Gemmata palustris: one gene and its partner. The protein of the gene in region 1 binds, or shares a complex with, the protein of each later gene. Links are inferred from orthologs where the notes say so. Each region holds a gene or a part of one and is shown in the gene's direction. Other genes may lie near its edges.

Region 1 (14,533 bases):
CGGGTTGTCAAGGGGCGGAGCGACGGCGCAGCCGGTCTGACCGAGGGCGAGGGCACAGACCGCGATCGCGGCGGCCCGGAGCCGGTGCGTAACTACTCGCCGCGTGCCCATGCGGGGTGCCTCTCGTCCAGCCGTTGGCGTGAAGGGCGCCGGTATGCCAGCGCGGGGCGCTGCGGTCAAGTCAGTGTTGAGCGGTTCGCGCGAACAGCGCGCGATTGCGGGCCGTTAACCCATTTTGTGCGAATTGAAATCGGGCGATTGGGAAGAGGGGCTATTTCGGTTGATCGGGTTCCCGTGGTGGATTGAACGAGGCGCGACCGCGAGAGCACCTCCCGCGCGCTCGCGCCTCATTATTTTAGGAGACTTCTCGCTGATCTCTATCAAGCCGATGGCCAGCGATAGGCCTCAAAAAACATGTCGGCAAGTCCGGCCGGTGGGCCAAGGAGTCCAGCTCTTGAGGTAGTTGGCGGAGCCGCGGCGGGCGCGGGTGGCCTTGCGGTACCCGAGTTCGGCTCGCAACTCCCGCCACGGGAGCACGGTCATCCGGTTCGGGGCCGTGGGCGCGAGGGCGCCGTTCGTCGAACCGGTGGAGCCGGTTGGTAACGGTCCGGGCGACCGGACCACTTCCGGGTCACTTCACGCTACTGGGTGTGAGTTTCCCCAAGTTGGCGAACAGCCCGACGAGCGAGGCCATGAGCTTCTTGAAGTCGCCTTCGTGCAGGCTCTCGTTGGGGGCGTGCGCGTTACTCGCCGGGTCTTCGATGCCCATGAGCAGCGCGGGGGCGCCGCCGAACAGTTCCGAGAGCGGGCCGACGAACCCGATGCTTCCTCCGCCGCCGATCGCGACCGGGTCGCGGTCGAAGCCTGTGCGCATCGCGGAAAGGGCGGCCTCGAACGCGGGGCCGTTCGGGTCGGTCATCCACCACTTCACCGGCGGGCCGGCCGGAGTTACAGCCACCTCGCAGCCCCACGGCGGGTTCGCGGTGAGGAACGCCGTGAGCTTCTCCAGGACGTTTTCCGGGGTCTGGTCCGGCACGATTCGGCAACTCACGATCGCCGACGCCTTCGGCAGCACCTGGTTCGATGCACCCTTGATCGAGCTCGCTTCCTGCGCGATCACCGTGATGGCCGGTCGGCGCCACGTCTGGGCGTAGTCGCTGTACCCTTTCTCCGTCGATAATCGTGCGCCGGGAACCATGCCGATCGACTGCCGGACCTTCTCGGCGTCGGCCGGCAGTTTGTTGAACGCGGCGCGCTCCTTATCGGTGAGCGGGCGCACCTCGTCGTAATAGCCCGGGATCGGGAGCGGCCCGTTGTCCCAATACAGTCGGCCGAGGATCGCGTTCAGTGCGATGGCCGCATCCGGCAGCGTTCCGCCGCCCATTCCGCTATGGACCGGGATCTTCGCCGTGGTCACGTCAACCCGCACGGCGACGATCCCACGCAGTGAGTAGGTAATGCTCGGAATCCCGACTTCGATGTTCTCCGTGTCGCACACGACGATCACATCGGACTTGAGCCTGTCTCGGTGCGTTTCAAAGAACTTCAGGAGGTTCTTCGAGCCGACCTCTTCTTCGCCCTCCACGAGCATCTTGATGTTCACGGGGAGCGTGTTGCCGGTCTTTCGGTACGCCGCGATCGCAGCGAGTTGGGCCGAGATCGCGGCTTTATCGTCGGCGGACCCGCGAGCATAGAGTCGGCCGTCGCGCCGGGTGAGTTTCCACGGGTCGCTGAGCCACTGCTCGACGAAGTTCACCGGCTGAACGTCGTGGTGCGCGTAGAGGAACACTGTCGGCTTACCGGGGGCCTCGAGCCACTCGCCGTAGGCATACGGCAGCGACTGGCCGACGCGCAGGATGTCGACGTTGTGCAGCCCGGCCTGCCGCATCTGATCGCAGGTGAGCTTCGCGGTGCGATCGATTTCGGGGTTGTGTTCACCGTCGGTACTGATGCTCTGGATCGCGACCAGTTCGGCCAACCCCTGAACGATGTCTTCGTGATTCTTGTTCAGCCAGTCGAGTGCGGCTTGCATGAGGGTAGCCCCCGTGAATAGGTGCCATCACTCTACCGGTCGGGCGGGTCAGGGTAAACCCGCGTGGTATGCTATCCGGAACCGTTCCATTTGGTGCGGTCCGCTGATTCCGAGCGCGGGCCGCACGCGGGCACCACCCACGAGGCTCCTCATGTCCACGTCCCCCTCCGCACTGGCGACCGAACTCGCGTTTCGCGCGAAGTTCCTTCGGATCGCGTGCTTGGCCAACATCGTGCTGTTCGTGCTGCTGGTCGGCGGCGGAACCGCACTCATCACCACGGTGGCGCGGGCGACTGGGGCCAGCACTGCGGCGGGCGACGAGAAGGACATCCGTGCCGTGCTCGACGCACAAGTGATCGCGTGGAACAAGGGCGATCTCGACGGGTTCATGGCCGGGTACTGGAACGACGACCAACTGACGTTCATCTCCGGTGGCGACATCACGACCGGGTGGAAGAAGACGAAAGAGCGCTACGAGAAGCGGTATAAGGCCGACGGTAAGGAGATGGGCAAGCTCGTGTTCAGTGATCTGCATGTCGAGACGTTTAGCCCGAACGCGGCCATGATGCGCGGGAAGTTCGAGTTAACGTTCGAGAAGGAGAAGGACGACGCGAAGAAGACCGCGCGCGGGCGCTTCACACTGATCCTGCGCAAGACCCCGGACGGCTGGAAGATCGTCCACGATCACACTTCGGCCGAAGAAAAGAAGTGAACGGCGAAGGAATTTATGTTTATAGGAGTTACGCAGTTGAGGGCATCTCGCGCCCTAAGTTGTTTGATTTCAACCTCTTGCGATGCGGCCGCTTGTGCGAGCTTTCTAAGGCGCAAGCTGTTATCTAGCAATGCTTTAGGGCATGACATGCCATCAACTGCGTAACTCCTAGTTTATCTGGAGGAAACTCATTGCGAGGCAAATATGCGTCACTCGAATTGGTGGAACCGCGGAACTGCGCTAGGGTTATCGGTTGGGATACTCCTCGGGGGCAGTGGCGCATGGCTTGCGGCTCATGAGCGGCTCCAAGAAATGAAAGCAGAGACACCCGACCGAAACGCTCAAAGGGAAGGGGCGGGGGCGGCTGTTTTACCTCCGGTTCGAGCGTCGGAAGAACTGGAGTCCGCGAAAAATAAAGCGCAACTCGGCTGTCGGCTGCTATCACACGCCGTTGATTCTTACGCAGTGAGTTCATCGAACCCGGCTGTCACGGACGACGAAAGAATGCCCGTGAGTGTGGCGGACCTGAACGTCCCGCCGTTTCGTGAGGCTTCGTTCTTGCCGAACGGCAAGAGTGACACCATTGATCCTTGGGGTAAGACGTATCGGCTCACGTTGGTGCATCAGCCTGACGGGATCAAATGCGTTCTCGTACAGACGACCGCGCCCGATGGGGTTCAAATCAGCCAATTCGGAATCGGTGCGGAGAAGGCGTTCCCGAAATTTTTAGGTGTGAGTAAGTAAACAGGCATGTAGCAATCACTTCCCCGAGGTTCGGCGATGATCCCGTTGCCCACGATCGATGCGCTGGATTCGATCACGATTCCAATCGCGTGCCCGGTGTCGTGGGACGCAATGCGAGGTGACAACCGTACCCGGTTCTGCGACAAGTGCAGCCAGAACGTCCACGACGTGAGCGAACTCACGCGCGCCGAAGCCGTGCAGTTGGTGGCCGGCGGGGACAAACTCCCGTGTCTGCGCATCTACCGGCGCCCCGACGGGCACGTGATGACGTCCGACTGTGCGACGAAACGCGAGCGCGTCTGGAAGTGGCTCGACCGGCGCTCGGCGCGGGCCGCGGCACTGTTCGCGGTCGTGTTTATGGCGGGGTGTGACCGCGATCGATATTTGGGAGAAACCGCAGGTGTCCCGTGTCGGTACGAATCGTTGCTAGAGCAAACTGTGGAAGCCGGCGCACAAAGCATTGTTGAGGGTGTCGCGTCCGAAGCCGCGCGCCGGAACGAAGCCGAGGCGGGGCGGTAGCTCGGCCTTCCATACAACGTTTGCATGTCAACACCAGCCCCGCCCGCGCCGGAAGAGTCCGACGACGTTCGCACCCTGCACAAACTCGGGTACGCGCAGGAACTCGCCCGCGTACTCGGCGGGTTCTCGAACTTCGCCATCTCGCTGTCCATCATCTGCATTCTCGCAGGGGGGATCACCTCCTTTCACGTGGGGTTCTGTTCCGTCGGTGGGGCCTCTATTGGCATCGCGTGGCCGCTAGTCGGGCTGTTCGCGCTGTGCGTGGCCGCAACGATGGGGCAGATCGCGTCCGCGTTCCCGACGGCCGGCGGGTTGTACCACTGGGCGGCCACTCTCGGCGGGCGCGGGTGGGGGTGGGCGACCGCGTGGTTCAACCTCGCGGGGCTGGTTGCGGTGCTGGCAGCGATCAACGTCGGCACGTTCCGGTTCGCGCTGGGTGCGTTCGCCCCGGACGTGAAGCCCACCCCCGCGATGCAGTTCGCGGTCGTGGCACTCATCACCGCGTCGCACGCGATCATCAATCACCTGGGTATCCGCGTCACGCGCATCCTCACTGATTTCAGTGGGTACTGGATTCTGTTTGTTGCAGTCGTGATTACGGTCGCGCTGGGTGTGGCCGCGCCGAGTTACGACTTCGAGCGACTCTGGACGTTCACGAACTACAGCGGCTTCCCCCACTCACCCGAACCCGGTGTTGAGGGGGCGGAAAGCGTCGATCCGGTGTGGCCGGCGAAGCAATCACTTGTGTGGTTGTTCGCTCTCGGCTTCCTGCTCCCCGCGTACACCATCACCGGGTTCGATGCGTCCGCACACGTCTCGGAGGAAACGGAGAACGCCGCCCGGAACGTCCCGCGGGGAATCGTCCGGTCCGTCTGGGTGTCCGCGCTCTTCGGCTGGTTCATGTTGTGTGCGGTGGTGCTGGCGATGCGCGACCCGACTGCGGTAGCGGAGAGGGGAGAGCAGGCGTTCGTGTTCACGATGGGCGATGTGCTCCCGCGCTGGCTGTGCCTCGTGTTGTGCGGTGGAATCGTGCTCGCGCAATACCTGTGCGGACTCGCCACGGTCACCTCGACCTCGCGCATGGCGTTCGCGTTCGCACGCGACGGTGGGCTACCGTTCTCGAAGTGGGTGCGATTCGTGTCGCCGAGGTTCCGCACGCCGCCGGTATCGATTTGGCTCGTCGCGACATTGGCGGTGTTGTTCACGCTGTTCGCCGAAGCCTACGCGACCATCGCCGCGTCCGCCGCGGTGCTGCTGTACATCTCGTATGTGTTGCCGACCGCGATCGGCGTGATCGCTTACGGGCGGTGGTGGACGGCGATGGGGCCGTGGACCCTCGGCCGGTGGTTCCGGCCGCTCGCGGTGATTAGCGTTCTCGGGTGCGGGCTGTTGCTGGTGATTGGCGTGCAACCGCCGAGCGAGAAGGCCGCGTATGTGGTAGGGGCGATGGTCGCGGTGCTCACGGTGATGTGGTTCACTGTGGCTCGCTACACGTTCCCGGGTCCTCCGCACGGGATCGAAACGCGGGCACAGGCGGATTCGATTGCCGCGGCCGAAGCCGCGGTCCACGAGGGCGAAAAAGGAGCCGCGCCGTGAGTGACAACTCGCCGGCACCGCTCGATCCGGTCGAACTCGCGCTGGCCCAAACACCGGCCCGCGTGCTGGTCGGGCGCGCGGGGCTCGGCTATCGGACGTCGACGTGGCTCCGGCTCCGCGAAGATCACGCTGCCGCACGCGACGCGGTCCACACTGAAGTGGATCTGGAACGTGACTTCGGGGCCGAGCGGGTCGCGCGCTTCGGTCTGTTCGGTGTCGAGTCGCAAGTCGCGTCAAAAGGGGAATACCTGCGAAGGCCCGATTTGGGGCGAAAACTCAGTGACACATCCCGCGAACGTGTTCGCGCGGAGTGCTCGTCGGGGTGTGACGTTCAGGTGATAATCGGCGACGGGCTTTCCGCCACCGCGGTCGCGACCCAGGCGCCGGAACTGCTCGACCGGTTGCACGCAGCGGCGACGCAACGCGGGTGGTCGTTCGGCAGACCGGTTTTTGTACGCTACTGCCGCGTTGGAGTAATGAACGACATCGGTGACCTGCTCGCGCCGGCCGTGGTGGTGCTGCTGATCGGCGAGCGACCGGGACTGGCGACGGCCGAGAGCCTGTCCGCGTACATGGCGTTCCACCCGCGCGGGGGGCACACGGATGCGGATCGCAACCTCATCTCGAACATCCACGCGCGCGGCGTCGGACTGACCGAAGCCGCACAGCGAATCATCGCGCTCGCCGATCAGTTCCGGGCGGCCGGGCGCAGCGGCGTCGGAATGACTGAAGTGTTGGGTTCCTGCCTCTCGACACATCCCGCATCAATCTCGGAATCAACGTGAGTCGCGTGTGACATTCAGCGCCTGGACGCGCGCAATTGGGTGGGGTACCATCGAATCTGCTTCTCCACTCGGAGGTGTCGCCATGCTCCGTGCGCTCGCCCCGCTCCTCGCCGTTGCGGTCCTCATTGCTTCTACGCAGGCCGCGCCCGTTCCCAAACACCTCATGCGGAATAACGAGGCGCTGTACTTCCCGACGACGGTCGGGACGAAGTGGGTCTATGTGCTCAACGGCCAGAACGAGACGACCGATGAGATTACGGCCGTCGAGGATAAGGGCGGCGGGAAGCTCGTGACGGTCAACGGCAACTCTAACGACCCGACCTGTTGGCAGGTGTCCGGGGCGGGCGTGTTCATCGTGTCGATGGGCAAAGAGGTCTGTAATCCGGCTATCCCGATGCTCAGACTCCCACACGAGAAAGGCGCAGCGTGGACCTCCCAGAGCCTGAACGCGGACAAAATTCGGGGGCTGTTCGCGTCCCACGGGCCGGAACCGGTCGAGGTCGGGGCGGGTAAGTTTCAGGCCATTCGAGTCGAAGTCGAGTGGGTCCAGAACAACAAAGTGACGTTCTGGTACGCGCCCGAGGTCGGGGTCGTGAAGGCGGGTGGTGGGTTGATAAAGGAGCTGAAGTCCTTCACGCCGGGCAAGCGCTAAGAGCGTCGGCCGGGTACAGCCCGGCCGGTATGTTTTTGCCCACTCTCGCGGACCCGTCCTGAATCACTTCTTGGATTTCACTTGGGGGAGCGCGCTCAACATCTTCGTGACGTGGCTCGCGATCCCCTGAACCACGAGCCGATCTTTTAAAAGAGTGATCCTACCGAACTGCCCGAGTATCTGCTTCAAATCAGCAACTAACTTGTCATCAACGTCCCACTCAATCAGAACCTCAACCCGTACTAACTCGGTTTTTCCGCTAGTTTCCAGTTCGGCACCTGAAACGGCCCGGACAAGTAACGGGTCCACTTTCTCGTCAGCCAAGATGAGGGTGAAACTCTTTTCGCTGCGAATGACGAGGAATCCTTTCGGGATCAGTGCTTCGTTGAGAATGTCGGTGATTTCGGCGATCGTGAACCGCTGGTCCACTTTAGGTGGTGCGAACGTAAACGTTCCCGTGGGCTTGGAACTGACATTGGCTTTCAGTCCCGTTACAGTCGCGTAGGCGTCGAGCACTTCGGCCCAGGGCGCGTTTTTGAAGTTGAGTGTGAGCGCCTTTACTTCTGGCAGAACCATGTGTGGATCAGTATCGGGCCGGGCGGTTCTGTCGTTGCCGAAGCGCGGATCGAATCCGGGCGCTGTTGGTCCGCCCGCGGGCTTTCGCGGATCGAATCCGCCCGGAGGGGTGACCGGGTTGGGTTTCGGGTTCGGGGCCGCTTTTTCGATGTCTTCGAGAGTTTTGACGATCCGCGCGACGTTCCCGGCCGTGTCGCAGACGACGATGCGATTCCCTCGCGCGAACACGATCTCGCCGAACGGTGACAGGAGTTTGCGGAGTTCGTCTTTGACGTCTGCCGCGTCTAACACGCGGAGCGGAATAGCAACTTGCACCAGTTCCGTGCGACCGTAGCTCCCGAGGTCTTTCAGCTCGATCTGGTGAATCATTTTGGCGTCGAGTTTCTCGTCCGCGGGGTGAATGAAGAACGTGAGCTTCCCGCGCACCAGGATCATCTTTTGTTGCATCATCCCTTCGTTGATGAAATCGGTAATCTCGGTGAGGGAGAACGTGCGGTTCCCCGGGGTGCAGGTGAATTTCCCGGTGGGTTTCACGGTGGTGACGAGCGAGAGACCGGAGAGCTTGGAGTACGTGTCGAGCACTTCGTCCCAGGGTGCGTCTTTCACGTTGAAGGTGAACGTCTTGGCACTCGGCAGAACCATGTGCGGGTCGACACCCGGCTTGGTGTGGAACGGGTCGAGTCCTTCCGCCCCGAATTGCGGGTCCGTGCCGGGTGGTGTCGGCTTGGCCTCTTGTTTCACGATCAACTTCTCCATCTCATCGACGATCCGGGTAGCGGTTTCGATCTCGTCCGGTGGGCCGACGAGGATTAGTTGATTTTGTGCCGGCAATGCCACCACCTGCAAGCGTCGTGGTGCTATGAGCGTTTGAATGACTGGGGTTACTTCCTCGGCTTTCCGATTCCTCAACCGTAGCACGCGCGTGGTAGACTCGGCAGGTTCGCCGGCGAGCACCTTCGCGAGCAGTTTCTGAACGGTCTGTGTGTCCTTTTCTGTCGCGTACACGAGCAGCACGTGGTCACCCGGGACCGGGACGATGGTCACACGCGACTTGCCGAACGCTTCCGCGAGCGTCTTGGCGGTTTCGGCGCAATCCGCCTTTTTGTCGAGGCGGAACACGCTCGGCTTCTTGGTGGCCGGTTCGCCGAGTTTCACGAGCACGGATTCGATCTGTGATGTTGTCTTGGCGTCGGCGAAGACGAGCAGTGCTTTGTCTTCTGGAAGGGGCGTGATCGTTGTGGTTCTCGCGTCGAATAGTTTCGTGAGTGTGGCGGCAGCTTCGCCGCTATCGAGCACGCGCAGCGGAACAACGGTGAGCGCCTTCGGCCCGCTGGTTACGGCGGCCGGTTTCTCCGCCTCTTTAAGCCCGAGTAATTCCAGCGGGGATTTCGGTTCCGGCGCGGGTTGCGCGCTGGCGTTCGTGAAATGAAACAGACCGACGGCGCTCGCGAGCACCAGTCCGCAGCACACGATTACGGACGCTACGGCCCGGACGTTTTTCAAGAACATGGCTCTCAATACTCCTTCGGTTGTGTCCGCGGCGCGGCGCGAGATCAGGCCGTTGGCCGTCGCGCGCACGAGATTATCGATTGCGACCGCGCGAACCGTGTTCGTCACTGTTGCGGGGAGCGTTGCGCTCGCGATACGGTCCGTGAGTGCGGCCAAGAGCACCCCCGCTGCGGGTGTACCCACGCGCGCCGTCAGGCGAGCCGCGAGCAACTCGCGTGCTCGTGCTAGGCGCCCCGCGACCGTTCCCTCGGGGCACGCGAGCCGGTGCGCGACCTCTTTGCGCGTGTGGCCCTCAAGGTCGCACAGCACGATGAGCGCCCGGTAGCGCTCGGGCAAGCGGCTCAGTTCGTCGTCGAGGACCGCGAGCAATTCGTTGTGTTCGTCCGGTGACGGGGCGGGCGGTTCGGTGATTTCTGCGAGCGGCCGGACGCGCGCCGCCCGGCGCGCGTTCGATTGCCGGAGCTTGCGGGCCGTGTTGTACGCGACGCCGTGCAGCCACTGCGCGAGCGGGCGCTGCGTGTCGATGGTTGTGGCCCGACGCGCGAGGACCAGGAACGCGGCCTGAAACGCATCGTCCGCGTCGGTCGCGTTGCCGAGCACGCGCCGGCACACGCCCAGCACCATCGGACCGTGTCGGCGCACGACCGCTGCGAACGCGCGCTCGTCCCGCAATCGCACGAAGAGGTCGAGCAACTGGCCGTCGGTGCGGTCCCCGCGGGCGGCTTCTTCGGCGATGGTGTCGAGGATCTGAACGACGGTGTTCACGCGCCCTCGCTGTTGGCTTCGTTGCGTTCCACACCCATTACTTCCCGCAGTGCCTCAGTTTGATACAAGCGCTGGTGAGATTACAACCGAAGGATTGATGAGAACTACCGGATGAAATGACGCGGGCCGGGGATTTCGCCCCCGGCCCGCGTGTTTTGTGACCGGCTTTGGCAGAACGCGAACGTTCCACCAAGCCCGATCAATGTTCCCGTGTTGTCTACTTCTCTTCCTGAGGCGCGGAACGCTCACGGCAACGCCCGGACTCGACAAGAGCGTTTCACCGCAGAGGGCACATGAGGGCGCGGAGAAGACCGGATTGAAAACGAATCATTTCAGTCCTTGCTTTCCTCCGCGCCCTCATGTGCCCTCTGCGGTGAAACGCTCTCACAAAAGCTGCCCCAAACGATGACAAAGCTATACCCGGTGTGGGCGGATCGCAACAAACTGGTTCTTGAGTGTAGTCCGCTCGCTCCGCGAGCGGTTGCCCCGCTGACACTGTGTTGAAAGCCTGTGCTTTCTGCTCGTGGCACGGGGCTCTGGCCTGTGGAGGCGCTACACAGCCCAGAGGCACGTGCCACCAAACCAAAGACCAAATGCCCCGCTCGCGGAGCGAGCGGACTACACTTAAGACACATCGCGAACGCCTGTCACTCGTTACCGGGCATCGGGGCGATCTTGATCGACAGCGGTTCGACCCAGTGCTTGTGGTCCGCGTCGTAGTACAGGTACCCGCGGCTTGCAGGGCCGCGGTACGTGCCGGGAACGTCGCACACCAAGTCTACCGATAGCGCGATCTTCTGTTCCGGCGCCAGTTCGCGCCAGTAGAGGATCAGTTCGCGGTCACGGGTCTCGAAGTAACTGATCTGGCCCTTTTCGCGCAGGTCGGTCAGTTGCTTCATGTCGGTCGGGACTTTCATCCCGGCCGGGATGCCGACGATCGCCATCGTCATCCCCTGTCCTTGCTTCTGGCGGTTCTCCAGGGTCACCGCGAGCGGAACCGTATCGCCCTCGGTGGCTTCGGCTTTGGCCAGCTTCGTGGAGATCTGCACCGCGCACTTCTCCGCGCTCAGCGGGGTCAGCGTCGTGTAGGTGTAGCTCAGAGCGAACGGGTACGGTTGCTTCGCGGTCGTGACGACTTCCAGTTCGGTCTTACTCCCGAGCTTGAAGACCGCTTCCGAGTTCGGGATGTCGAGGGCGATTACCTCAACGTCTTTTTCGGTAAACTGGCGCGCGCTGACCACGTTGTCGCCCACGCGCACACTCAGTTCGCCGCTCTCCGCCGGGTGCGCGTTCTTCTTCGCGAAGAGTGCGAGCGCTTTGAGCGCCATGACGGTCGATTGCGTCGAGCCGAACCCGCCGTACCCACCGCGCTGTTGCGCGATCCACTTCGTGGCGTCCTTGATCGCCGTGCCGTAGGCCGGGTCGTTGGTCCGCAGCCAGCCGAGGAGTGCCAGGGCAGTCACTTCGATCTCCAGATCGCGCCCGCCGGACCGGGTGATGCTCGTCACCGCTCCAGTAACCCCGCCGTTCTTGAGGTGCTTTTCCTTCAGTCGGTCGAGCAGTTTGTGGGCGGTTTCGCGGTCGCCGCGCTGGAGCATCACGTTCGCGACCAGCGCAACGAAGTACGCATCCTTACCGCCGACCGAGTTCTCGTTGAGCGCCTCGGCCTTCAGCGTGGCGATTTCAGTCTTGAGGTCCAGCTTCTCTTGGTCGTCCGGGTCGCTCTCGACGAGTGCCCAGACGATGTAGGCGTCCACCGTGTGCTTGGGGGCGGAGCCGAAGCTGTGCCCGTCCGGTCCGCGCTTGAAGCCGCCTTTCCCGTCGCGCCGAGAGAGCAGGTACGCTTGTGTCCGTTGGATCAGCACCGGGTCGACCGGGTGAACCCGGGCCATGTCCTTGAACTGGAGCAACCCGTAAGCGGTGAGCGCCTCGTGTTGCCGGTCCGCGGCCCCGAACCACTCGAAGCCGTGCTTCGTCCGCTCGGGGGTGTCCGGGCACTCGAACGAAGTCAGTCGGCCGTACCCCTTATCGAGCAACCCCTTCGCCTTTGCAGCGGCCGCCGGGTTGGTTTGGTTCGTCTGGTTCATGTAGTCGAGGATCAGCGCGTTCGGGTAGTTCGTGGTCGAGGTCTGCTCGAAGCACCCGTAAGGTTCGCGGAGCAACCCGTCCAGGCCCTTCACGAGATCGGCCATTGACGTCGGGTACATTTCGAGCCGCACCTGGAGCGAGCCCGGCACCACGTCCTTGGGCAGCGTGATGCTCCCGCGCGCGCGGCCCTTCTCCAGCATGTCGCTGACCGAGCCGACACGCGGGAAGCCATCGGGCACGACGCGGATTGACCGCTTGATGATGTCCGGGTCGCCGCCCGTGCTCCGGCCCTCAATCAGTAGGCTCGCGTCGCCCTGGAGTTGATCCGCGTTCAGGCGCAGGAGCTTGCGGCCCTTCGCATTCGGTGAGAGTTCGATCGTCTCCTGGAGCGGCCCTTTGGTCTTGAACCCGGTGGCCGTCGTGTTGAACGTCACGCTCCGTGCCACGTCGCTGTCGTTGGTCACGCGGATCGGTGTCTCCACCGTGTCCGTGTGCGAAATTTCTAGCGGCAGTTTGGGATCGAGGCTGAACGGCTTGCGCGCTTCGATGGTCGTGGTAATTGCCCCAATGCGCCCGTCGAGCGTGTGCCCGGCGACGAGCACCTGGTACCGCGCGATGTCGTCCGAAAGCTGGAACTCGATCGTGGACTTGCCGTTCTCGGGCAGCACCAGAACCGGGTGCCAGTACACGGTTTCCGTGAAATCCGAACGCACTTCACCCAGTTGCGGGTCTCGCTCGTGGGCGTACTCACGCACCATGAACGGCATAATCACGGGCAGAGCCGACCTACGACCGTCGCTTTTGTGATTGAATCCTTCACTCCCTAGTTTTGCGCTACGTCGGAGTGCGGCGGCAGCGACGGCGACGCGGGCGTCGTAGTCCACGCTACCTCGATCACGGCTAGTGCCGTCGTTGGCAAACATCCCACCTTTCGAGGGAATGCCGTTCCTGCCATTCCCGAGGCGCGGGGAAGGCTTGCCGCCTGACCCCGGGGGGGCTCCGCCGGTCGCAGGCATCCCCACAGCGGGTAAGCCTGGGGGCGCGGCTTTCGGTCCCGCCGGAGCACCGGGGGGACGTAAAGGTGTGTCTAAGTCGGGCATCGAACCGGAATCGTCTACCGGTCTAGGTGTTCGTGTTCCTCGGCCTCCTTGCACAGCCTCAATCCGTGGCACTGGTCCTGAGACGGTTTGGTCGACCATGCCACCCGGAGGCTTGATCGAGCTGCCGACGAAGGAGAACGTCGAGTTCGCGTTGGAACCCATGTTGCTTGACAGCGACACCAGCACTCCGCAAATAGCCAGCGTGGTGATGCCCGCGATGTACGGGCGCAGGCGCCCGGCCGGTTTCGTTGCGGTCGCGGACATCAGGCGCGAGACCACAATGAAGATCACGATCGCAACCAGCGCGGCGATCAGCAGCGGCAGCAGCGCCGCACCGAACCGTTCGTACCGTTCCTTGTAGGCCGATAGTGCGCCTTGCGCCTCGGTCTTCAGTGCCTGGGCCGCCGAAACGTGCGCCTGGGCGTCCGCTAGCTTCTGAGTCAGCGTTGCGGGGATCGCGCTCCACTGTGTTTCGGTCGTGGCCGTTCGGATGCGGGCCGTTTCCATTTGCGGCATGAATTCCGCGTTCACGCGCTGCTTTTCGAGTTCGAGTAACTGGAGCGGTGCAGTCGGGCGCTGACCGTGCGCGACCAGCATCGTGTTCACGTCCGTTCGGTCCACCGGTTGAGGAGGCGGCACGTCCTGTTCGGCGAACCGGCGCCAGCCCTGCGTGCCCAGGAGCAGGTCAAGAGCTACGGCCGCTTTCGGGTGGTCCGTGAGCAGGAAGTCCGCGTGCTCGAGTTCGGCCGAGTTCTTCACCTCGCCCGACAACAGGAAGTGTGTGGGGAGCAGGCGATCGTTCTTGTTGTCCGCCATCGTGATAACGCTGCGGTTTACCACGCCCACCATCAGCACCGCGGGAGTTGGCGTGCCCTTTTCTGTAGTCGCGGACAGATCAAGACGAACTTTGCCGCTGGGCGTGTACCGGGCTCGCTCCGGGTTCGCGCTCAGAACGAGGCGCTCACCGGGACCGCGGAAGACGAGCCGTTCGGATCGGGGAACGAGCGTCGTTTGGCCGGCATCATCGGCTCGTTCCTCGAACACGGTGACGCGCGTGACACCGCCCGCGGTGTCGTCGCTCTTGAGCCAGACTTCTGTGGGTTTGTTCGCATTCAGGGTGACCTTCTGTTGCGCGATGAGCCGCTCACGGACATACGCGCCCACGTGTACCGTCTTCGGCCCGCGAGCGGTTTGCAGTTGCACGCGGATCGTGCCGCCCTTTTCGGTCACGGCATCGAGTGCGGTGAGCGCCACACCGTCGGGCTTCACTTCGGGCAGCGGAAACCCGTCCTTGGTCGGCGCGGTGATGCCGCTGGGCGACGTGAGCTTGAGGAAGTAATTCGTTCCCGCTTTCGGCGTCAGCGTGAAGACGCCGTGCCCGCGATTGACGCCCGGGTTCTCGGGGTCCGTGAGCGTGCTCACTTCTGCAAGCGTATTTGTGCCGTCGGTGATGAT
Region 2 (14,420 bases), 740 kb from region 1 along the record:
ACGTCTATTCGGAAGCCGTGGACCGAGCGATGCCGCGGGGCAAGGCGCTCGTGACGCACGACTACGCGACCCGCAATGACGCGCTGCCCCTCCCTTCGACGCTCACGATTGATTTGGGCAAGACGATCAGCGAGCGGAGCGAATCCGGGATGCAGGTGCGGCTTTACAGCGATTACCCGTGGAAATTCCGCAAGAACGGCGGGCCGGCGGACGACTTCGAGCGCGAAGCGTTGACGCGCCTGCGCGCGAACCCGGACGACCCGGTGTTCCGGTTCGAGGACTATCAGGGGCGCCCGGTGCTCCGCTATGCGATCGCCCGGCGGTTGCGCGAATCCTGTTTGGGGTGCCACAACAAGGATACTGTGAACAGCCCCAAGTTGGACTGGAAGGTCGGCGACGTGCGCGGGGTGGTCGAAATCATCCGCCCACTGGACCGCGACGAGGCCCGCGCCCGCGCCGGGCTGCACGAAACCTTTATTCTCATGGGAGTTGTAGCCGGATCGTTTCTCGCGGTGACCGTGATGTTCGTCGTGACCGGGTGGCGCAGGAGCGTTCTGGGAAAAGTCGTGTAACGCGCCCGCGTTCTGGGAAATACGGTCACCGCTCGCGCCGCGTTGAGTGCGCACATTCCCTTTCCTCTTCCCCAGGGAGTCTGACTCATGGTTCCGAACACGCGCCGGGAATTTCTCGCCGACGTCGGTCGCGGGATGCTGGTCGCCAGCCTCGGTTCGGCCGTCGCCACCGACCTCGGGCTCGCCCCGGCGTCCGCCGCCGAAGGCGCTGAGGCGCTCGATTTCGGCAAACTAGAGCCGCTCGCCGCGCTGCTCCAGGACACGCCCACCAGCAAGCTGATGCAGGTGTTAGTGGCGAAACTGAAAGACGGGATTGACCTCCGCACGCTGGTCGCGGCCGGGTCGCTCGCCAACGCCCGGGAGTTCGGCGGCAAGCACTACGAGGGCTACCACACCTTCATGGCGCTCGCGCCCGCGTTCGAGATGTCGAAGGAACTGCCCGAAGCCCAGCGCGCCCTCCCCGTGCTCAAGGTGCTCTACCGCAACGCGACCCACATTCAGGCGAAGGGCGGGCGCAAAAACGAGGTGCTGCACCCGGTCAAAGCGACCCCCGCGCCCGCGGGGAAGGTCGGCGGGGAAGTGCTACAGGAACTGACCCGCAAGAACGACCCGGCCACGGCCGAAGGGGTGTTCGCGGCTCTCGCGCACGATAGCGCCGATGATGCCTTCAACCACGTCATGTACTGTGTCGCGGATGACGTGAACGTTCACCGCGTGGTGCTCGCGTGGCGCTCGTGGGCGATGCTCGACTTCACGGGCAAGGAGCACGCGCACACGCTGCTCCGCCAGTCGGTGCTCTTCTGCTGCAACGAGAACCGAGTGGGTAAGCCGAGTGCCATCCAGACGCAACTGCCGAAACTGATGGACCAGTACAAACTGGCCGGGAAGAAGCCGGGCACGCGCGCCGGTGACGATGCGTGGGTGGAGGCGCTCGCGAAAGTGGTGTACGCGGACGGGCGCGATAAGGCTGCTGATGCGGTGGCCGCGGCACTCGCGGAAGGGTTCGCGCCCGCATCAATCAGCGACGCGATCAACCTCGCCGCGAACCAGCTCCTCCTCAACGACCCGGGTCGCACCCGCGCGGACGGCGCCAAGCAACTCGGGAGCGTTCACGGCGATTCGGTCGGCCTGCACGCTTCGGACGCTGCGAATGCGTGGAGAAATATCGCGAACGTGAGCAACGCGCGGAACACCTTCGCGGCGCTGATCGTGGGCGCGTACCACACGGCCGGTCAGAACGGCAATCAACTGAAGGAACCGTTCCACACTTCGGAACTGGAAAAGATCAAGACGACGGACGCGAAGGCGCTGCTCCAACAAACCGAGGACGCGATCCGGGCCGGGAACCAGGCGGTCGCCGCGGCCGTCGCACAGAAGTACGGTGCGGCCGGGCACCCGGCGCGGGCACTGCTCGACGTACTCATTCGGTACGGGGTGAGTGAGGACGGCGCGCTGCACGCCGAGAAGTATTACCGCACCGCGACCGAGGAGTTCGGCGTCACGCGGGCCGCCTTCAAATGGCGTCAATTGGTCGCGCTGGCGCGCGTGACGGCCAGCGAATTCGGCAAACCGGCCCCCGGTTTGGACGAGGCGAAGCGCCTCCTGAATGCCTGATACTGCTGTAAAGTAGCTTCAAAAGTCGCCGTCCTTCGTCTTCCCGCGCTCCGAACAGAAGGAGTTACGCTGGAGGATGAAGGGCGGCGACTTTTGAACCATAAAGGCTTTCGCCGCGGCGATTGATGAGGTATCCTGGGGCACCTGCACTCCCCGCGCCGATGGGTTTAGCCGTCGGCCCCTTCAATTGCTGGAACTGTTCAACGATGTGTTACCCGTCGCGCTGGGTCGTCGCGTTCGTTGGTCTGCTCGGGAGCGTCGCGAACGGGCGCGGGGCGGACCCGACGGACCACTTTGAGGCGAAGGTGCGGCCGGTTCTGATTCAGCACTGCACCAAGTGCCACGGCGCGGAGAAGCAGAAAGGCGGTTTGCGCCTCGACACCAAAGCCGGTTGGCAAGCGGGCGGCGACACCGGCCCGACACTCGTGCCCGGCAAGCCCGCCGAGAGCCTGCTTATTAAGGCGCTGCGCGGTGCGGACGGCGTTGCGCAAATGCCGCCGAACGGGAAACTGACCGCGGCGGAGATCGCTGCGCTCGAGCAGTGGGTGAAGGACGGGGCCATCGACCCGCGTGCCGCCGGCCCCGCGCGCCTCGGCGGGGTGACCGCCGCGGAAGCGAAAGAGTGGTGGTCGTTTCGGCCCGTGACGCGCCCGCCGGTGCCGAGCAGTGCTGGCACGAATCCCATTGATGCGTTCGTTCAGGCGAAACTCGCGGGGCAGAAATTAACTCTCTCCCCACCGGCCGACAAGCGAACCCTCATTCGCCGGACGACCTACGACCTGACTGGTCTTCCCGCCACGACCGAGGAAATCGAAGCATTCCTGAAGGACACGTCACCCGAAGCGTTCGCCAAAGTCGTGGACCGGCTGCTCGCGTCGCCGGCTTACGGTGAGCGGTGGGGCCGGCACTGGCTCGATCTCGTGCGCTACGCGGACACCGCGGGCGAAAACAGCGATCACCCGCTCCCGCACGCCTGGCGCTACCGGAACTGGGTGATTGACGCGGTCAACCGCGACGTGCCCTACGACGAGTTCCTCCGGGACCAACTCGCGGGGGACATCGTCGCGGCGCGCAGCCCCAACGAGAAATACGCTCCGCGCGTGGTCGCGACCGGGTTCCTCGCGCTCGCCCGGCGCTTCGGGCACGATATCGATAAAGACGTCCACCTCACATACGAGGACACGATCGACACCGTGGGCAAAGCCTTCCTCGGGCTCACGATCGGTTGCGCCCGGTGCCACGATCACAAGTACGACGCGATCACCGCGAAGGATTATTACGCGCTCTACGGCATCTTCGACAGCACGAAGTTCGCGTTCCCGGGGTGCGAACCGCAGCAGCTCCCGCGCGACCTCGTTCCGCTGATGCCGCCCGCGGAATGGGACCGCGTGGTGAAGCCCTACAAGGGCAAGCTCGCGAGCGTGGACGTGCGGCTCGCACAACTGCGTACCGAGCAGACCGAGTTGGCGCGGGCGCTGAAGACCCGCGCTACCACCCTGGGAAGTCTGCTCGCGAAGGGGGAGATCGCCGACGGCAGCGAACAGCCGTTCGACAAACTGCCGGCCGTGATTGATGTGCGGGCCGGTCAGTTCCTTCAACTCTCGGTGACGCCGCTGAAGAACCACGGCGCCGATTCGACGCTCATCGAATGGGACATCACCGAGATCGGTGGCAAGGAACGCCGATGGAACCTCACCGCCGACGTGCTCGACGACCTGCTCGCGGCGAACCCGCACGCGGACGCGCACGGCAACAAGCGCGTGTGGTGGTTCCTCGACACCCGCGACGGGCCGCTCCCGCTGCCGGAAGCCGCACGCGACCTCTCGGGTAAGCCCGGTCTGCACGCCTGGCGCAACGGCGACACGCCCTCGGTATTCGCGAACTCGTCGAAAGAACCCGTGTCCGTTTGGACCAAACTCCCGGCGCGATCAGTGTTCGTTCACCCCGGGCCGAACGGGAACGTGGCGGTGGGGTGGCTGTGTCCCATTGACGGCAAAGTGCGCATTACCGGGCGCGTGAAGGACGCGCACCCCGGCGGACCGGACGGCGTCGGCTGGATGCTCGAACAGTTCCCGGGAGAAGTTGGTGCGGATCTACTCTCCCTGGCGACGAAGTCCGAAAAGCTTCAGGCGCTCGAGCGCGAGCGGGCCGCGCTGGTCGCGTCCGCACCGACCCAGGACGTCGCGTTCGCGGTCGCGGAAGCGACCCCGCACGATGCGAAACTCCACCTCCGCGGTGACCCAGAAAAGCCCGGCCCGGTCGTTCCGCGGCGCTGGCTCGAAGTGTTCGGCGGTGAGTTGCTCCCCGCGAAAGCTGGGAGCGGCCGGCTCGAACTTGCGGGCTGGATCGCGTCGAAGAACAACCCACTCACGGCCCGCGTGATGGTGAACCGCGTCTGGCTGCACCACTTCGGGCGCGGGCTGGTGAAGACCCCGAACGACTTCGGCACGCGCGGGAGCGCGCCGACGCACCCGGAACTGCTCGACTGGCTCGCGAGCGAATTCGTTGAAGGAAACTGGAGCGTGAAGGCACTCCACCGCCGAATCATGCTCTCGGCAACGTACCAGCAAGCCAGTGCGATGCGGCCCGACGGGGCCAAGGTTGATGCGAACAACGACCTGTACTGGCGCTTCGATCGGCGCCGGTTGAGCGGTGAGGAGTTGCGCGATTCGCTCCTCACCGCGAGTGGGCAACTCGACCGCAAGTCGGGCGGCGCGCACCCGTTCCCGCCCGAAGCGAGCTGGAGCTATTCACAGCACGTTCCGTTCAGCACCTTCTACGATTCCGACAAGCGGAGCGTGTACCTCATTAGCGTGCGCAACCGCCGGCACCCGTTCCTCGGGCTCTTCGACGGCGCGGACCCGAACGCGACCACCCCGCAGCGCCAGGACACCACCGTTCCGACGCAGGCGCTCTACTTCCTCAACGACCCGTTCTTCCACGCCCAAGCGGACAAAGTCACCGCCCGTGCGCTGGCGAAGCCCGAAGCGACGCGGCTCGACGAACTGTTCCGCGCCGCGTTTCAGCGTGTGCCCACCGCGAAAGAACGCGAGGCTGCTGCGGCCTTCTTGATGCGATACACGACCGCAGTCACCGACACCCCGGCCGCCGATCGCACGAAGGCAGCGTGGGCCGCACTCACGCGCATCCTGCTGGCGAGCAACGAATTCCTCTATTTGGACTGAACATGCACTCTCCTACTCGCCGCGGATTCGTGCAGTCGGCCGTGGCCGGTTCGCTCCTCATGCCCGGTATCATCAGTGAACTTCTCGCGAACGACGCGGCCGACCCGCTCGCGCCCAAGAAGCCGCACTTCGCTCCGAAGGCCAAGGCGGTCATCTTCCTGTTCATGAGCGGCGGCGTGTCGCACGTCGATTCGTTCGACCCGAAGCCGAAACTCACCGCGAACCACGGCAAGACGGTCACACTCGACCACCCGGAAACGCGCAACCGGCCCGGGTACGAGAAGCTGTTTCTCAAGCAGCCGAACTGGAAGTTCGCCCCGCGCGGCAAGAGCGGGATCGAAACGAGCGACCTGTTCCCGCATCTGGCGAAGCAGATCGACGACATTGCGCTCGTCCGCTCGATGCACACGAGTCACTCGAACCACTACAACGCGACGCTCGGGATGCACACCGGCTCGTTCACGGTCGCGCGGCCGAGCATCGGCTCGTGGATGAGCTACGGCCTCGGTACCTCGAACCGGAACCTGCCGTCATTCCTCGTGCTCGCGCCGCAGATGCCTTACGCGGGCACGCAGGTGTGGGCCTCGGACTTCCTCCCCGGCGCGCACCAGGGCACGCGGGTGATACCGGGCACGGAGCCGATCGCGAACCTCAAACGGCGCGTCCCCACCGCCCAGCGCCAGGAGCTCGAACTGGATGCGCTCAAGGCGTTCAACGAGGAGCACCAGAGCACGCGCGCGGACGATCCGAATCTCGCGGCGCGCATCAAGTCCTTCGAGACGGCCGCGGGGATGCAGTCCGAAATGCCCGCGGCCCTGGATTTGTCGAAGGAAACGGACGAAACGCTCGCGCTCTACGGGCTGAAGCGCGGGCAGCAGGAGGGGTTCGGCTGGCAGTGCCTCGTCGCCCGGCGGTTGGTCGAGCGCGGCGTGCGGTTCGTGGAGCTGATCCACACCGGGTCGAGCGCGAACTGGGACTCGCACGGGAACATGGCCGATCACGGCCGGCTGGCCCAGCAGGTCGATCAGCCGATGGCGGGCCTGATGAGCGACCTGAAGCGCCTCGGGCTGTTCGACGACGTGCTCGTTGTGTGGACGACGGAGTTCGGGCGCACGCCGTTCAACAACACCGCGGACAACCCCGGGCGCGAGCACCACAACTGGGCGTTCAGCTCGTGGCTGGCCGGGGCCGGGGTCAAGCGCGGCGTCGCTTACGGCGCGACCGACGAGCACGGGATCAAGCCCGTCGAGAAGCCGGTTCACGTCCACGACTTCCACGCGACGATTCTCCACCTCATGGGCATCAACCACGAGAAGTTGACGTACCGGCACGCGGGCCGCGACTACCGCCTCACGGACGTCGAGGGCGAAGTGGTGAAGGGCGTACTGTCCTGATGAGCCCCAGTTGGTACGATCGCTAACACCATGCCGTTCACTCACACCGTTCGCGGCGAAAGATTCGCTTTTGCCGACTTGCGAGAGTTGCTCGCGAAGGCCAACGAGCTGAAGTCCGGCGACGTGCTCGCGGGGCTCGCGGCCCGGTCCGAGCGCGAGCGCGTCGCGGCCAAACTCGCGCTCGCGGATGTGCCGCTTTCGGCCATCGTCGAAGACCCCGTCATCAGCCCGGACGCGGACGACGTCTCCAAACTCATTCTCGACACGCACGACCGAGAGGCGTTCGCGCGCATCCGCTCGCTGACGGTGGGTGCGTTCCGCGAGTTCTTGCTGGACGAAACTACCACGGGAGAAACGCTCCGCGGGTTGAAGTGGGGCGTTTTGCCGGAAGTGGCCGCCGCGGTCGCGAAGTTGATGGGCAACAAGGAACTCGTGTTCGTCGCGTCGAAGATTCGCAACGTGACGCGGTGCCGGAACACGATGGGCGGGCCGGGCGTGTTCGGCGTCCGCGTGCAGCCGAACCACCCGACCGACGACCTCGCGGGCATTCTGGTGAGCGCGGTCGACGGCCTCGCCTACGGGTGCGGCGACGCCATGATCGGCGTGAACCCCGCGACCGATTCCGTTGAAACCGTTTCTGCGGTCCTCCACCTGTTGGACCGCCTCATCACGAAGCTCGGGGCGCCGACGCAGGCGTGCTGTCTCGCGCACATCACCACGCAACTCGCGGCCCTCGAGCGCGGCGCGCCGGTCGATCTCCTCTTTCAGTCGGTCGCGGGAACGCAGGCGGCGAACCGGAGTTTCGGCGTCACGCTCGCGATGCTGAAGGAGGGTCGGGAGCGCGTGCTCGAGTCGCACCGCCGGCGCGACGTGAATTGGGCCGGCGATCAGGTGATGTACTTCGAGACGGGGCAGGGGAGCGCTCTGTCTGCGGAAGCGCATCACGGCGTGGATCAACTCACACTGGAGGCCCGCGCCCAGGCGGTCGCCCGCGCCTTTGATCCGTTCCTGGTGAACACCGTGGTCGGGTTCATCGGCCCCGAGTACCTCGCGGACGAACGGCAGATCATCCGCGCCGGACTCGAGGATCACTTCGTGGGGAAGTTACTCGGCCTGCCGATGGGCGTGGACGTGTGCTACACCAACCACGCCGACGCGGACCAGAACTCGGCCGATAACCTGCTGCTCTTACTCGCCGCAGCCGGGTGCAACTACATCATGGGCGTGCCGTGTACTGATGACGTGATGCTGAACTATCAGTCCACCAGTTTCCACGACGCCGCGCTCGTGCGGAGCCTGTTCGGACTGCACCCCGCGCCGGAGTTCCGCGCGTGGCTCGAGACCTACGGCCTCACGCGCGACGGGAAGTTGACGAGCGGCGAGCGCCCGGCACTGTTGGGAAGCGTTACCAAGATACTTGCGGAGTGAAGGTGTGGACTCGTTACGAGAAGATCCGAAAGTCGATGTGCCTACAAAAAAAGCGCCCCGCGTTGTTGTGGCAGCCTCTCCCTCTGCCACAACAACGCGGGGTGTTTGCTTCAGAAAGCGACTCATCGTGCAGAATGCCTCTCCCCTCATCCTGCACGATGAGCCACTTCTTTAGTACCAGCAAGTAAAGCACGCCTCGCGCCAATTTCGAGCACCAGCCAGGGACTTGTCCCAAGTCCTTGATTCGCCGATATTTTAGTTTGGTATTTTTCTCTCAGAGTGTCGCTGCGATTTCGTTGCCTGCGCGATTTGCGCGCACTTTGGAATTTGGGTGCCAGTAATAGCGTCACCGATTGAGATTCTGCTTCCTGAGCAGTATACTCGCCGCACACGGATCTTGATTGTTGGAGGTGCCCATGACTGCAACGGACCTCGTTCACCGTCCGCTCGGTGGGGCGCGTGTATTGGTCGCGGAGGGCGACGCGGACGATTCCGTTGTTCTTACCGCGGTCCTGCGTCTGAACGGATTCGATGCACGTGAAGCCCGGACCGCGGAAGCCGCATTGAAGGCGACGTCCGAAACCCGCCCGTCGGTACTGGTGGTCGATCTAGATCTGCCCGATCAGGACGGCTGCGCGCTTATTCGCCGGGTGCTCCGGCTGCCCAATCCGCCGGCCGTCGTCGTGGTCACCGCGCACACTGCAGAAAGCGTTCGTCGTGCGGCCACGGCCGCAGGTGCATCCGCGTTCTTGTTGAAGCCGGCCGATCCGGTCGAACTCGCGAAGTTGGTCGGGCAGTTGAGTGAGGAGCAGTTGAGCCGCAAGACCGGGTGAGTGCGTTCATTCATCCGGGGCAAGCATTACGCGGTGAAAGTGCATTCACAACGAGAGGGGCGTTCGGGCCGTCATCCGCGCCCCGAACGCCCCGAGCAAATCACGGCTTCTTGCCGTCCTTACCCGGTGGACCGGGCGGGGGGCCGAACTTGGGGGCTGGGAACAGGTCCGTGAGCAGTTCCGAGAACGCCGACTCTTCGAGCTTACCGGTCTTCTTCTTGTCGAACGTGTCGAACAATTTGCCCGCTGCGCCAACCAACTCCTCCGACGTCAGCTTGCTGTCCTTGTTCGCGTCCGCGCGGGACAGGATCGGTCCGGCCATAAAGTTCCCGAGCGAGAACCCGCCCGGAGGGGGCGAACCCTCGGGCGGCTTCGGGAACATTCCGTTGAGTCCCGCGGTGAGCGCCTTCTGATCGACCAACCCGTCCTTGTCCTTTTCGCACGCGGCGAAGATTTTCTTCGCGGTCGAGACCCACTCGTCCCGGGACAGTTTTCCATCCGTGTCGGCATCCAGGGCACCCATCAGCGGCCCGGCCATGATGTCGCCCATCTTCGGTGGCGGCCCGCCGAACCCGCCGCCCGTCGGGACGTGTCCCTTGGACGCGCCCGCGACCTGCGACGCGACCGACGTCGTGCGCTTCTCGATGAACGTCTTGAGGCCCGGCGGTTTGCCGAAGCCGAATCCGGTCGGCGCGGCTTCTTTGCGCGCCTGAGCCGCCTTGTCGTCGCGCGCGATCAGTTCCTTCGTGGCCGCCTCCGCGGTCTCCAGCTCCTTCATCAAGCGCTGTTTATCGAAGCACTTGACTTCCAGTTCCTTGAGCAGTTTCTGGTACTTCTCGGCCGTTCCCGGGACCGCGAGCAGGCGCTCGGTCAGCCGGTGCGTGCCCGCGTAGGGGTGCATCAGGCTCAGGTCCATCTGCTGTTCCGCGGTGCCGAGGATCATGAAGTTGGCGAACGCGCGATCGAGATCCCAGGGGAAGAAGTGGAACTTGCCGGTCTTCGGGTGCAGGTAGATGTAGTAGTTGTGCCCGAGCGTGAAGAACCCGTCCGAGTTGGCCACGAACGCGGTCGCGGCCAGGAACCGCAGGTACGCATCGGTATCGAGGTACGAGTCGATCTCCTTGCGGAACGTGGCGTCGTCGGCCTTTTGCACCAGCCGGGCGAACCCGATCACGCGCTTGGCCTCGTCCGCGGTCGCGTCGCGCTTCGGGGCGAACGGCTTCTTGTACCGCTCCCACTCGTCGCCCATGTCCGTGAGTTCGCGCACGCCTTCCGGCTTCAGCAAGAGCCCCGCGTCGGTGCCGAAATTGTTACGCAGAAACAACTTGTCCACCGGTTCGGTCGCGGTGTAGAACCCGAGCAGTTCCTTGTCGTACTTGCCCGGAACCGTCAGTCGCACCTCCGCGAACGCGGTACGCGGGGCGGGTACCCCGGCCGTGCGGTAGAGCGAGTAGCCGAGCGATTCCCGGAGCTTGGACGGGTCCGCGACCCCGCAGTGGAGGTTGATCGTCTTCGACCCGTGGAACCGCCCGCTTCCGCCGAAGTGGTCGAGATCGACCTTGAACGACTTCTTGATGGTGCGGGATGCGTCCCCGATGGTGCCGTTCCCCTTGTACCGGATGCCGACGTCCTTGAACGTCTCGGTGCCGATCGTCACCGTACCCGTGGCCCACGGCAAATCGACGCCGAAGTTATTCCGGTGAACCTCTCGGTTCGGATCGGCGGGCTTCTCCGGGGTTTTCGGAGTGGGACCGGGGCCGGGGCCGAACCCCGGGAACCCGCGCCCCCCGCGGGGCTGCATCGCGGCGAACTCCTCGGCCGAGATCGTGATGTGGACGTCCCACACCCGACCCGGCTCGAAGGCGCCCAATTTCTTCTCCGGTTCGGCCGCAACAGTCGGCGTACCAGCAGAAGCGAGGGCCAACCCCATCGCGCTCGCGAACCACCACGAATGGAAACCGAACCGAGAGCCGTTACCCATCGCTTCTCCCGTTGTCGGACGGATTTGATCGCGCTCGTGACGTCAGGCTGATTCACCTGACGATAACTGGAACTTCTCTCAATCTTCATAGATACCGTTGCGCGGCGCGTGCAGCGCGCAAAAAAGGCTGAAAACGACGTGAGTTCGTCCGGCTTGTGGTTCTCGTATCGGACCCTGGCGAGAGCTGGAGGGGTGTATCGGTCTGCGGCGCCCCGCTGTTTGGTGCCCGCGGGGCGCGGAGTCGGAAAGTGAGTGCCTGACTGGATTAACGCGAACTATTTCTTCCCTTTCAGGGCTTCGAGCAGCGCCTCAACACCAGCCCTTGCAACTTCGGCGTCCTGTTCGCCGCTTCCACCGCCAATGCCGATCGCGCCAATCACTTGGCCGTCCACTATGATCGGCACCCCGCCCTTTAACGTTGTGATCTTGCCGCCGCTCGCGGTTGCCGCGTTCTGGATACTCAAGCTCAGGAGCGCGTCCGGTTCGCCCTTTGCAGGCAGCGTTCCTGTCTCCTGGCGAAAGGTCGCGGCCGAGACCGCTTTGGTAAGTGCCGTGGACCCGCTCGCCGGGCGCGCTCCGTCCATTCGGGCGAACGCCAGCAGGTGCCCACCGTCATCGACGACGGCAATGTTGGACTTCAGGCCCATTGCCGCGGCCTTCTTCTTGGCACCTTCCAGAGCCGTTTCAGCTCCCGCGAGGTTCAACTGAACGCGCTCGCGCGTGACCAGCGGAGCCTTCTTCTCTTGGGCCACGACAAGGGGAGAGGCTATCAGCGAACCAACCAGAACGAGCACGATTCGGGAGAGGGACACGACGGTTCTCCATTTACGGGAATGCGCGAACTTCGCGCCACGAGAGCTGTTGTAGGAGTGATCGCGATCGCCCGCGTGCGCCGAGTTGCGGCGCACGCGGACGGGTTTGGCAGGTTGGCTAGCCCAAACGCGCCTGCCACTGGAGAAGTGGTAGTGCTGGCCGTGCTCCAATTACTGGTCAACCTGAAACACTATCGCGAGATCCCGGTTCACGGTTCGTTGATAGAAGTCTCGGACTTGAACAAAATACTCCCAGGTGTAGTCAAAGTCGATTTCAGTATCGACGAGGTACATCTCGTATCGATGCACGCCGACCCCCGGCGGGTTTCGATCCAGTGAGAAATATTGCTCTTTGAACCAGTCCCGCGTCAAGCCGTCGATGGCCGCAACAACTCGCTTGGCAAGACGCGGCTCGACGTAGGAAATAATCCAGTCGGGTCGGTCCGAAAGCTGTCGCGCTCCGAGCACGCAAGCGCGCTTCGTTTCATCGCCGTGTTCCGCATCCAACCAGCCGTCGCACAAACAGCGGTGCATGGCGTCCCACGATTTATCGACGGACTGAATACGATGGTCCGCGTCGGCCGAGGCATACAAAGAGTCGAGGAACTCTAGCCGACTGTCAACATCCGTCAATTTCACGAGCGTCGAGGCTTCTTGGGGTAGTAACGCTGTGTAGTATCCGCGACATGCCACACCGCACCTGCTTACTTGTATTGGACCAAGCTACCCGTATCGTTTGGATGCCGGTCACAATAACCACAATCCGGCCCAGTCACAACAGTGGATCAGGCCGGATTGTGGCACCACTATTCCCGCCAAAGGGAGCTGGAGCTATTTACTCAGGGCCGCGAGATCGGCCCGCAGGGTCGCTTGATCGGTCACGCCCTCGTACCGGCGAACTACCTGCCCGTCGCGGAAGATCAGCAACAACGGGATCGCCGAAACTTGGAACTTGGCGGCCAGTCGCGGGTTCGTCTCGGTGTTCACCTTGCAGACTTTGTAGTCGCGTGCGATCCCGGCCAGGACCGGGTTCATGGTCCGACACGGCCCGCACCACGCGGCCCAGAAGTCCACCAGAACCGGACCCGGATCTTCAAGCACTTCGCGCTTGAAGTTGAACTCTTCGAGCAGCATTACGCACCTCCGATCATTTTCAGGTAGCGGTCCGCGGACCGCTCCACCGCGCCCTTCGCATCGCTCTTCACGACTTGCTCGGGGAACGCCCCGTACAGGCGCTCGAACGCGAACGGCTTGAGGCTCTTGACTACTCGTTTGATGGGCGCCGGGCCGAGAGGGATCATGTTCGGGTAGCTCCACATGAAACTGACCCAGCGCCGGTCCTGGCACACATACGGCTGATCGCCGGACAAAAGCACGCCTTTACCCTCCGCGCCGGCGGGCCAGTGGAGCACCTGGAACCCGTCGAAGTGCCCGCCCGTTTTCACCAGAGTTAGTCCGCCCAGGAGCGACTTCGTGTCGCCGTCCCAGAACTTCACCACGTCGTCCGGGCGGAGCACCCACTTCGCGTCCAGTTTGTGAATGTGGACCGGAACTTTTCCGAACGCGTGGCTCCATTCGACCATCGTCGTGTAGTAGTGCGGGTGCGAGACCGCGATGGCGGCTAGCCCGCCGAGTTTCTTTATGGCCGTGACGGTCGCGTCATCGAGCGGGGGAACGCAGTCCCAGAGTACGTTCCCCTCTTTGGTGCGAACGAGGAACGCACGCTGCCCGATCCCGGCCTTTGGCTGCGGGTGGATGGTGTGCAGGTCCGTTTCTTCTTCAGCGAATACGTTCTTGTGCGTTTTCTTGTACTCGTCGAGGGTGGTCCACTTCTGCCCGCCGTGGCCCACGTACTGGCGCTCGTCCTGGCAGATCGGGCACGCATCCGGCTCCTTCTCGGTGGGCGCGTACTGCATCCCGCACGTGACGCAAATGAAGTGCTTCATGAGAGGCGCTCCGGCAGCGGTTGAACCGGCCAGCCCGAGAGCGACACTGGCGGCGGTCGAGTGTTTGAGGAAGGTTCGGCGGGTGTGTCGGTGCGGCATGAATGCTCCGTGGTGATCCCGACGGGCGATTTCAGAGCGATTATTGTAGGCGGGGTGGTCAAAGGGGACGAAAAGGCAGAACCGCCAAGAACCGGCGCACTGCTGTGAGATGTGGGCGCTCGAACGGGCATTGGCCGCTCTTAATTGCTCCTTGCTCGCTCCCCAGCAACCCGTCCGAGAAGGAGGCCGAAACCCACCTGGCCGGGACGGGGACCGCGTGATCGAGATCCTGACCAACGTGTGCGGTTCATGGGCACGTTCGGGGTGAGTGTGTACTCCGCTCTCGGGGCCGAATCCCTTCACCCGCTCTCGCCCCTGACCGCGACGTTGAACTACGGCGTCATCGGTCCCGACGGCCGGGTGCCCGTGCGCATCGTCTACGATCACCGGGCGCTGGACGGGGGAACAGTCGCCCGGACCCTCGCCCGGCTCGAAGAGGTTCTGAACGGCGACATCTACCGCGAACTCGCTTCGTACATCGAACGCGATTCAATGGACTGCCGCGCCGAGGCCGCGTGATCGGGCCGCGGGCGGTGCGTCGACGCGCCCCTATTTG

What was found.
Region 2: the proteins of eutC (region 1) and J8F10_RS02175 are in contact, whole or in part, in a solved structure (PDB 3ABO), measured with the Escherichia coli proteins. The link is inferred for Gemmata palustris from one-to-one orthologs.

What each region holds. Positions count from the first base shown.
Region 1 is NZ_JAGKQQ010000001.1:1,274,923-1,289,455, forward strand. What follows is about bases 4,495-7,493. They hold eutC (ethanolamine ammonia-lyase subunit EutC), read left to right. Parts: upstream 4,495-5,599; coding sequence 5,600-6,388; downstream 6,389-7,493. Other genes in these bases: J8F10_RS05165 (amino acid permease), read left to right, coding at 4,495-5,603; J8F10_RS05175 (hypothetical protein), read left to right, coding at 6,471-7,040; J8F10_RS05180 (sigma-70 family RNA polymerase sigma factor), read right to left, coding at 7,104-7,493. Outside these bases: J8F10_RS05140 (hypothetical protein), read right to left, coding at 1-111; J8F10_RS05145 (M20/M25/M40 family metallo-hydrolase), read right to left, coding at 632-2,032; J8F10_RS05150 (YybH family protein), read left to right, coding at 2,184-2,744; J8F10_RS05155 (hypothetical protein), read left to right, coding at 3,249-3,488; J8F10_RS05160 (hypothetical protein), read left to right, coding at 3,525-4,007; more of J8F10_RS05165, read left to right, coding at 4,032-4,494; more of J8F10_RS05180, read right to left, coding at 7,494-9,890; J8F10_RS40235 (alpha-2-macroglobulin family protein), read right to left, coding at 10,538-14,533. UniProt on the Escherichia coli protein: Catalyzes the deamination of various vicinal amino-alcohols to oxo compounds. Ethanolamine ammonia-lyase (EAL) allows bacteria to utilize ethanolamine as the sole source of nitrogen and carbon in the presence of external vitamin B12.
Region 2 is NZ_JAGKQQ010000001.1:529,606-544,025, forward strand. What follows is about bases 6,109-8,994. They hold J8F10_RS02175 (ethanolamine ammonia-lyase subunit EutB), read left to right. Parts: upstream 6,109-6,795; coding sequence 6,796-8,193; downstream 8,194-8,994. Other genes in these bases: J8F10_RS02170 (DUF1501 domain-containing protein), read left to right, coding at 6,109-6,765; J8F10_RS02180 (response regulator), read left to right, coding at 8,610-8,994. Also shown: J8F10_RS02155 (protein kinase domain-containing protein), read left to right, coding at 1-572; J8F10_RS02160 (hypothetical protein), read left to right, coding at 660-2,186; J8F10_RS02165 (PSD1 and planctomycete cytochrome C domain-containing protein), read left to right, coding at 2,393-5,371; more of J8F10_RS02170, read left to right, coding at 5,374-6,108; more of J8F10_RS02180, read left to right, coding at 8,995-9,026; J8F10_RS02185 (CotH kinase family protein), read right to left, coding at 9,127-11,007; J8F10_RS02190 (GlcG/HbpS family heme-binding protein), read right to left, coding at 11,283-11,819; J8F10_RS02195 (DUF1877 family protein), read right to left, coding at 11,991-12,512; J8F10_RS02200 (thioredoxin family protein), read right to left, coding at 12,651-12,953; J8F10_RS02205 (MBL fold metallo-hydrolase), read right to left, coding at 12,953-13,765; J8F10_RS02210 (hypothetical protein), read left to right, coding at 14,114-14,383; J8F10_RS02215 (hypothetical protein), read right to left, coding at 14,414-14,420. UniProt on the Escherichia coli protein: Catalyzes the deamination of various vicinal amino-alcohols to oxo compounds. Allows this organism to utilize ethanolamine as the sole source of nitrogen and carbon in the presence of external vitamin B12.